DNA from 2 places in the Oerskovia sp. NPDC057915 genome. Region 1 is predicted to be linked to the other one. Evidence: predicted binding sites of a transcription regulator. Region 1 holds the regulator's gene; the other holds the start of a gene.
The links. Region 1 encodes HspR, which represses chaperone genes until heat shock. Its sites were predicted from a motif close to AAGTTGAGTCNNNNNGACTCAACTT; they were not measured.
Positions count from the first base shown of each region.

Region 2: a site for HspR is predicted at 2,606-2,630, ahead of ACFVQ3_RS12040 (Hsp20/alpha crystallin family protein). Genes of this name have one in related genera too.

Region 1 covers NZ_JBHVOS010000012.1:40,067-44,471, reverse strand. Annotated here, with positions in the region: gene ACFVQ3_RS09775 (sigma-70 family RNA polymerase sigma factor) at 1-542, opposite strand, end outside; gene ACFVQ3_RS09770 (hypothetical protein) at 747-1,544, shown strand; gene ACFVQ3_RS09765 (DUF1540 domain-containing protein) at 1,732-2,040, opposite strand; gene ACFVQ3_RS09760 (heat shock protein transcriptional repressor HspR) at 2,236-2,742, opposite strand; gene ACFVQ3_RS09755 (DnaJ C-terminal domain-containing protein) at 2,787-3,806, opposite strand; gene grpE (nucleotide exchange factor GrpE) at 3,988-4,405, opposite strand, start outside.
Region 2 covers NZ_JBHVOS010000016.1:28,770-33,174, reverse strand. Annotated here, with positions in the region: gene ACFVQ3_RS12055 (SDR family oxidoreductase) at 76-714, shown strand; gene ACFVQ3_RS12050 (class I SAM-dependent methyltransferase) at 984-1,601, shown strand; gene ACFVQ3_RS12045 (excalibur calcium-binding domain-containing protein) at 1,748-2,545, shown strand; gene ACFVQ3_RS12040 (Hsp20/alpha crystallin family protein) at 2,670-3,086, shown strand; gene ACFVQ3_RS12035 (SDR family NAD(P)-dependent oxidoreductase) at 3,365-4,210, opposite strand; gene ACFVQ3_RS12030 (hypothetical protein) at 4,397-4,405, opposite strand, start outside.

The DNA.
Region 1 (4,405 bases):
CGGGCACGGTAGGCGAGGGCCGAGACGCCGTTGGCCGTCAGACCGAGCAGCGGCGCGATCTGGGCCGGGTTCATCTCCTCGACCTCGGTGTACCAGAGCACGGCCTGCCAACGCTCCGGCAGTCCCTGGTAGGCCTTGGTCACGACGGAGCGCTCGAAGCCCTGGAGCGTGGGGTCCTCGGTCGAGGCCATGGGCCCGAACGCGCTCTCGAAGGTCTCGATGTCGTCGGTGGGCTGCGTGCGGCGACCCGCGTTCGACAGGTCGTAGGACAGGCGCCGGACGACGGTGAAGAGGTAGGCGCGGAACGTGACGTCCGGGCCGCCCCCCGACTGCAGGATGCCGAGGACCTTGGCGAACGCCTCCGAGACCATGTCGTCGGCGTCGGCCCCCGAGCGCACGTACTGGCGGGCCACGGTGCGCGCCGCAGCGGCGTGCCGCTCGTACAGCGCGCCGAACGCCGCGTAGTCACCGCCACGGACGGCGGTGATCAGCTCGGCATCGCTCGTCGAGGCATCGTCCCTCGACGTGTCGACCTGCGTCATGCCCTACCGCCTCTGACTCCGCCCCATCAGCAGGTGAGGCCCTCCCGTTCATCCTAGACGGGAAAATCGGCGGTGTTACCTACGTCTCACCGCAGATTCGCCCGTCTTGTCCGTCTGTCAGGATGACAGAACCGGCGGAATGTGCTGCATGTCCCTCGGTGTGTCGAGTGGATGAAAGAGAAACCGGACGGCCGCTGTCGCGTCATGAGCACCGACCTCGGACGTCTCATGGGTATGGACCTACGACCTGGCTACCCCGAGCCAGCCGTCGCCTCGCTGCTCGACGAGTGGCAGGCGGCCAGCACGAACAGCGTCTGGCTGCGGCCGGGCGACTGGTACCACCCTGCCGTCGAGGCGCTCGTCGAGGCGCTCACGGACTCCCGGTGCCCTGCCGCTGCGGCCGAGCGGCTCGGTGAGGCCCGTGGCCGTGACGGCATCAGCATCGGCGAGACGATCGACGACCTCTCGTGCTTGTTCGACCTGTGGGGCACGGCCCCCGACGTCACCGTGCTGCGGGCAGTCAGCACCGGGTGGGCCGTCGGCAACGAGGTCGTCCCCGGCGCTCCGCCCACGACCGACCCTCGTTCGGGCCTGGTGACGGTGCCCTATCTTGTGCAGCGCCTCCAGGAGACGTACGGGCAGGCCGACCGCTCGGGGACGCCGGCCTCCGCGACGCACTGCCTCGTCCTGGTGGACGTCGCGATCGAGCGCATCGACGGATGGCAGAAGGTCGCCCGCGCCGCGGCCATGGGCAAGGTCCTGACGGAGACGTTCGGCCTCGGGCACCCGGTCGCGACGCTCGGCGGCGGGATCTATGCCGCGCTCTGCACCCGTACGGCCGACGTCGGTCCGGTGCGTGCCGAGCTGCGGCACAGGATCGAGCGCACGGCGCTCACGTTCGGGGTGACCGCGATCCTGCGACGTCCGCCTCGCATCTGGGTCGAGCCCTTGCCCCCGCGGCACGCCGATGCCGCGCACATGCTCCACGACCTCTCGCGCTGAGGGCGCCCGACGGGCCACTCCCCCGCGGTCCGCGCGCGCCGCGGTCCGCGCACGCCCCACGGTCAGCGCGCCGTCGGCAGGCCGCAGCCCTCGCTCCACGGCGCCCCCGCGCACGACGACGCCCCGTCGTCCGGCGAGGGACGAGCGGGGCGTCGTGGGGAATCGCGCTGGGGGGACGGCGCGAGGGTCAGCGGGGGCTGTAGGTCAGGCAGTCCGCGTGGTCGGCACCCTGAGGGCCGGCGCCGACGCGGATCGAGGAGGCGTTGCACTCGAGCGACTCGTTGTGCGAGCACTCGCCGCGCTGGCAGGCGCCGACGTGGGCGATGACCTTCTCCAGACCGCCCTTGGAGGTCAGGGGGATGAACGTGGCGCACTCGGCCTCGCTGCCGTGCGCGGCGATCGTCACGGCGCCGGCGTGGCAGCCGTGCTCGTGGTTGTATCCGCAGCCGTCGATCGAACACTCGACGACCTGGGGCATCTCCATCAGGCTGCTCATGGGACTTCTCCTTGCTCGAAGGACGGGGGCGTTCGACCGTGCATCTCCTTCACGGTATTCCTTGGAACGTCCCCTGTATAGGAAGCAAGGCCTCACTCACTTCGGCGGAATTCCGCCATTTTTACGTCACGCGGATCGCACGTAATTGTCGTGCGGGCGCTTCTCCGTCCGCGTGCGCGTCCTCGGTTCCCGAGGTCAGGAGCCGCGGCCGGGCCGCCACAGGACGAGCGCGCGCGTCTCGGTGGACTCGACGACCTGGCCGCCGCCGCGGCCGGGATCCGTACCCCGGTCCGCCGTCGTCCGCCGGACGCGCCGCCCCCGCGGGACCATGACGACGTCGCCGCTCACCCCGGCCGCGAACACGCGCCCTCCTTCGAGCTGCGACGAGAGCGCGTCGAGCCGGGACTCGAGCCGGCTCACCTGCTCCTCGAGCGCGAGGATGCGGCGGATGCCCGCGAGGTTGATGCCCTCCTCCTGGGAGAGCCGCTGGACCTCGAGGAGCTTGGCGACGTCCCGCTGGGAGTAGCGGCGGCCGCGACCCATGGTGCGGCGCGGGGTCACGAGACCCAGGCGGTCGTACTGGCGCAGGGTCTGCGGGTGCATCCCGGCGAGGGTCGCGGCCTGCGAGATGGCGAGCACGGGGGCGTCGTCGTACGCGTTGAACGGGATCTGGCTCCCCGTGGGAGCCTCGTTCCTGGCCATGCTCCTCCTCGCTGCTCCTCGTGCCTGCTGGTCGGTCCTGCTCGCTACTCGGCCGCGCGCCCGAACAGGTCGGAGCGCACGTCGCTCTCACCGTCGGTCGCCGCGGCGAGCGCCTCGACGGCCTCCTTGGCGGCCTTGGAGAGCTTCTGCGGCACGACGACCTGGATCGTGACGAGCAGGTCGCCCGTCGCCTTGGCCGTCTTCACGCCCTTGCCCTTGACGCGCAGCGTGCGGCCCGACGGCGTACCCGCGGGGACCTTGACCTTGACGGGCCTGCCGTCCAGGGTCGGGACCTCGATGGTCGCGCCGAGCGCCGCCTCCGCGAACGTCACGGGGACGGTCAGGCGCAGGTTGTGCTTCTCGTCGACCGAGAACACGGGGTGCGGCGTGACGTGGACCGTGATGACCAGGTCGCCGGGGGCTCCGCCCGCGACGCCGGGGCGCCCCTTGCCGCGCAGCCGGATCTTCTGGCCGTCGCGCACGCCTGCCGGGATGCGGGCCGTGATGGTGCGGCCCTCGGTCGTGACGTTGACGGTCGAGCCCTCGACCGCCGGCCGGAACCCGAGCGTCGCGCTCGACTGCACGTCGGCACCGGGCTGCGGGCGCTGGTAGCCGGCGTTGGGGCGGAACCCGGTCTGGGATCCCCCGCCGCCGAACATCGACCCGAGGATGTCCTCGAAGCCGCCGCCACCGCCGGACTGCGTGGAGTACCGCACGCGGCCTCCCCCGCCTCCGCCACCGCCGCCGAACATGCCGCCGAAGATGTCCTCGAACCCTCCGGCCCCACCGGCGGGTCCGCCGGCTCCTGCGGAGAAGCGGGCGCCCCCGCCGGCCATGGCACGGATCGCGTCGTACTGCTGGCGCTGCTCGGCGTCGGACAGGACCGCGTAGGCCTCGCCGATCTCCTTGAACTTCGCCTCGGCCTTCGCGTCACCCTGGTTCTGGTCGGGGTGATAGGTGCGGGCCAGCTTGCGGTACGCCTTCTTGATCGCGGCGTCGTCGGCATCCTTGGGGACGCCCAGCGCGGCGTAGAAGTCCTTCTCGATCCAGTCCTGACCGGTCAAGGCGCCTCCTCTCATAGGTCTCACCGGCCCCGGGGCCGGTCGTGGTGCTTACATCGATAGTGGTCGTGCTCCCGGGGGCCCGACGGCGGAGGTCACCTTCACGTGGAAGGTGCGCTCCGCCGTCGGGCGTCCCGGGACGGTGGGTGCCCGGTCCCGCAGGGCCCGGCACCCACCGTCGTCTCTACTCCGGTCCGACGACCGAGACGCGCGCGGCGCGCACGATCTTCTCGCCGATCCGGTAGCCCGGCTCGATGACCATGTTGACCGTGGCCGACGTCGCGGCCGGGTCCACCTGGTGCATGAGCGCCTCGTGGACGGTCGGGTCGAACTCCTCGCCCACGACGCCGTACCGCTCGATGCCGAACTTCGACAGGCTCGCGTCGAGCTTGTCGGAGATCGCGACGAACGGGCCGTCGAGCTCGCCGTGCTGGCGCGCCCGGTCGATGTCGTCGAGGACCGGCAGGAGCGCGGCCAGGACGTCCTCGACGCCCTTGACCCGCGCGGCCTCCTGGTCACGCAGCGACCGGTTGCGGTAGTTGGTGAAGCTGGCCCGCTCGCGCTGGAGCGCGTCGAGGTGGGCCGCCGCCTCGGACTGCGCA
Region 2 (4,405 bases), on a different contig from region 1:
CCTCCCCGGCGAGCGGGGAGCGCCCGCGCGGTGCACCGTGGAGGGAGCACCGTCCCCGACATCCCGAGGAGAACCATGAACGTCGCCCTGATCGGAGCCCACGGCAAGGTGGGTCGCCTGGTCGTCCCCATCCTCGCCGACCACAAGATCGAGGTGAGCGGGATCGTGCGGCACGAGTCGCAGCTCCCGCTCGTCGAGGAGCTCGGCGGCACCCCGGTGCTGCTCGACGTCGAGAACGCGACGACCGAGGAGATCACCGAGGCCCTGCGCGGGCACGACGCCGTGGTGTGGTCCGCCGGGGCCGGCGGCGGGGACCCCGACCGGACCTACGCCGTCGACCGGGACGCCGCGATCCGTTCGATCGACGCGGCCGCCGCCGCGGGGGTCTCGCGCTACGTCATGGTGTCGTGGATCGGCTCGGTGCCGGACCACGGCATCGCGGAGGACGACAGCTTCTTCCCGTACGCCGACGCCAAGCTCGCAGCCGACGACCACCTGCGCGGCACCGACCTCGACTGGACGATCCTGGGCCCCGGCACCCTGACGAACGACGAGGCGACCGGCACGATCACGGTCGACGCGCACGAGGGCAGGACGTCGCGCGGCAACGTCGCCCTGGTCGTCGCGCAGGCCCTGCGCTCGCCGTCGACCGTGGGGCAATTCGTCCGTTTCGTCGACGGCGAGACGCCGGTCCTGGAGGTGTTCGGCCGCTAGGCCGCTGGGTGCCGAGCACGGGGTCGAGGTCGTTCCGACGCCGATGCCGACCTCGATCCCGTCCTCGACCGCTGGCAACCTCGTGGTCGGCGGGTGGGGGGAGGTCCGGCCGTTGAGACCGGGACGGGTCGGCACTGGACGGTCACCAGGTCGGTACCCGGTGGGGGTACGGTCGAAGCTGCGGCGGCGGCGTTCGCACCGGCCGCCGAGCGGCACACCGCCCGACCTGGACGACCCGTCAGACACCGCCCGACCCCGAGGAGCCACCGGTGAGCAAGGCCAACCCCACCCGCTGGGAGCAGAAGACCGCCGTGAACCCGTCCCACTCGACCTGGTACGTCGAGCGGTTCCGCGCCATGGCGGCCCAGGGCGCCGACCTCGCGGGCGAGGCCCGGCTGGTCGACGCGATGGTTCCCCGCGGCGCCCGCATCCTCGACGCCGGCAGCGGGCCCGGGCGCGTCGGCGCCGAGCTCGCGGTGCGCGGTCACGTCGTGGTGGGCGTCGACGTCGACCCCGTGCTCATCGAGGCCGCCGAGGCGGACCACCCCGGTTCGACGTGGCTCGTCGGCGACATCGCCGAACTCGACCTGCCCGCGGCTGGCATCGCCGAGCCGTTCGACGTGATCGTGTGCGCAGGGAACGTCGTGACCTTCCTCGCGCCGGGCACCGAGGTCGAGGTGCTGCGCCGCTTCCGGGCGCACCTGGCGCCGGGAGGGCGGGCCGTCGTCGGGTTCGGGGCCGGACGCGGATACGCGTTCGACGCGTTCTTCGCCGACGCCGCCGAAGCCGGGCTCGAGGTCCAGCTCACCCTCTCGACGTGGGACCTGCGGCCGTTCGCCGAGGACGGCGACTTCCTCGTCGCGGTGCTGGGCGTCCCGGGCGCCTGACGGGTCACGGTCCGCGCCGGGGGGAATTCACCCCCTCCAGGATGCTGACGCCAGGGGGTCCGCTCCCCTAGCCTCCGGGTGTCGACCGACCGGCGGTCGACACCGGCACCGCCGTGCGCGTGCCCGCTCGACGAGGAGCCACACACATGACCGTTCGCTTCAACCCGCCCCCTGGCTGGCCCACCCCACCGGCAGGGTGGACCCCCGACCCGAGCTGGTCACCCGACCCCCACTGGCCCGCGAAGCCTGCCGACTGGCCCCTCTGGGTCGACGACGAGGCCGCCGAGCCCCGCGAGGAGACGATGCTGCTCCCCCTGGCAGGACTCGCGGCCGGCGGCCCCGACGCCGTCGCCCGCCGAGACGGCCGCACGCGGCGCATCGTCCTCGTCGCCTTCCTGTGCCTCGCCTTCCTGATCGTCGGGCTGATGATGGGGACGGGAACCTCGGGCTCTCGGCTCGCCGCCGCCGAGGCCACCCTGGGCGAGGCGACGGAGGCTCGCGCCGCCCTGGACGAGGACAACGCGGCGCTCACGACCGCCCAGGACGAGCTGGGCACCGCACAGGCCGACCTCGCGGCACGTGAGGAGGCCGTGGTGGCGAAGGAGACCGAGCTCGCGAGCCGCGAGGCGGCCACCGTGACGGCAGAAGCGGACCTCCAGGCCCGGGTGACGGCCGTCGAGGGGCGCGAGGGCGCGGTCACCGCGGCCGAGGCGGACCTCCAGGCGCGGAGCGCGGCGACGGGTCGCTCGGGCACCTCGTCGAGCACACCGAAGGAGACCACGCCGGAAGCGCCCGCCGGGATCGTCGGCGGGGGCGGTGGCGGTGCCGTGTCCTACGCGAACTGCGACGCCGTCCGCGCCGCGGGCAAGGCGCCGATCCGGGTCGGGGAACCCGGGTACAGCAAGAAGCTGGACCGCGACGGCGACGGGGTGGGGTGCGAGTAGTCGCGACGAGGAACCGCGAGGGGCCGAGCCCTTCGTTCGTCCAGGGCGAACGCCGGTTTGGAATTGAGCGTGGGTGACTCAAGTTGTACCCGTCAGAGGTTCCATCACGACTGAAGGAGTCACCATGACGACCACCCTGACCACCGCTCCCGCGTTCGACCGCGCACTGCGCGACCTGCTCACCGCACGCCCCGTGGCAGGCGTCCCGGCCCACGCCGACGTCTTCCAGGACGGCAACGACCTGGTCGCACGCTTCGACCTGCCGGGCATCGACCCCGCCCAGGACGTCACGGTCGAGGTCGAGGGCCGCAAGCTCGTCGTGCGCGGCGAGCGCAAGGACGAGCGAGCCGAGGAGGCCGAGGGCCGTCGCGTCCGCGAGGTCCGCTACGGCGCGTTCCACCGCGTCGTGACCCTCCCGCAGGCCGCCGACGCGAGCGCCATCAGCGCCCGGTACGACGCAGGCGTCCTGACCGTCACCGTCTCCGGCGTCTACGCCGGCACGACGCCGCAGCGCATCGAGGTCACGACCTCCGCGTCCTGACGGTCTTCCAGACCTCCCCGCCGCAGGTCACCCCCCTTCGGCCCGTGGCGAGGTGAGTCGACGGGCCCGGTGCGAGAGCACCGGGCCCGTCGTGCTGTCCGGGGAGGGGCGGAGCGCAGCCGATGCGGCCGTGGTGGCCGCTGCGGCCCGCACGGCGGCACCCGCCAGCCCGTCCGCGAGCATGCGGTTGCCGTTCCTCGAGCATGCGGTTGGCGTCGGCATCCGGGCAGATCCCGACGCCCACCGCATGCTCGGCACCGGGCGCTGGGGCCCAGGCCTCAGGCCGCGGCTCCCGGGGCGCCGTCGGCGGCGACCATCGCCTCGCTCCGGTCCCACAGGTCGGCCGCGAGCCGTGCGTCGCCCACGAGCGGGTGGGTCGTCGCGACCTTGCGCTTCACGTAGTAGCTCCCCGGCTCCCAGTCGACGCCCGGGGTCGTCGTCGCGAGCCACACGAGCGTGTCGGCGCCCTTGGCCGACGACGTGAGGAAGCGGCTCAGCACCGTCTGGTACATGACGCGCATGCTGCTCGTCGACGTCGCCGCGAAGTTGGTCGCGACGACCCCCGGGTGGAACGCGGCGGCCGAGATCCCGGCCGCGCGGTACCGGCGGTCGAGCTCGCGCGTGAACAGGTTCACGGCCAGCTTGGCGTTGCCGTACGCGGTGTTGGGCGCGTACGACCGCTCGGACTCGAGGTCGTCGACGTGGAAGTCGCTGAACAGCCGGTGCGCGGCGCTGCTCGTGCTGATGACGCTCGCGTGGCTCGCCTCCAACCGGTCGAGCAGCAGCGTCGTGAGGAGGAACGGCGCGAGGTGGTTGACCTGGAAGGTCAGCTCGTGGCCGTCCTCGGAGACCTGACGGTCGGCCATGATGCCGCCCGCGTTGTTCGCGAGGACGTCGATCCGTTCGTAGCGGTCGCGCAGCTGCGCGGCGAGCGACCGCACCTCGGCCAGGCGCGCGAAGTCGGCCACGAAGTGGTCGGCACCCAGCTCGCGCGCGACCGCGGCGGTCTTCTCGGGCGAGCGTCCCACGACCACGACCTCGTGCCCGTCCTCGGCGAGCGCCCGGGCTGCCGCCGCCCCGATCCCGTCGCTCGCTCCCGTGATGACGATCGTCCTGCGTGCCATGCGTTGCCTCGCCTCGTGTCGTGCCGTCGCCGTGCCCCTCTCGGAGCGTAGACCGCGCGCGGGCACCCGGCAGGACGCCGCGGGCGTCGCTCATCGTCCGAGCCGACCCGCGCCGACCCGTGTCGTCACGTGCCGTCACGCGCCGTCACGCGCCGTCACGTGCCGAGGGCCGCCGCCCGGGCCTGGCTACGCCGT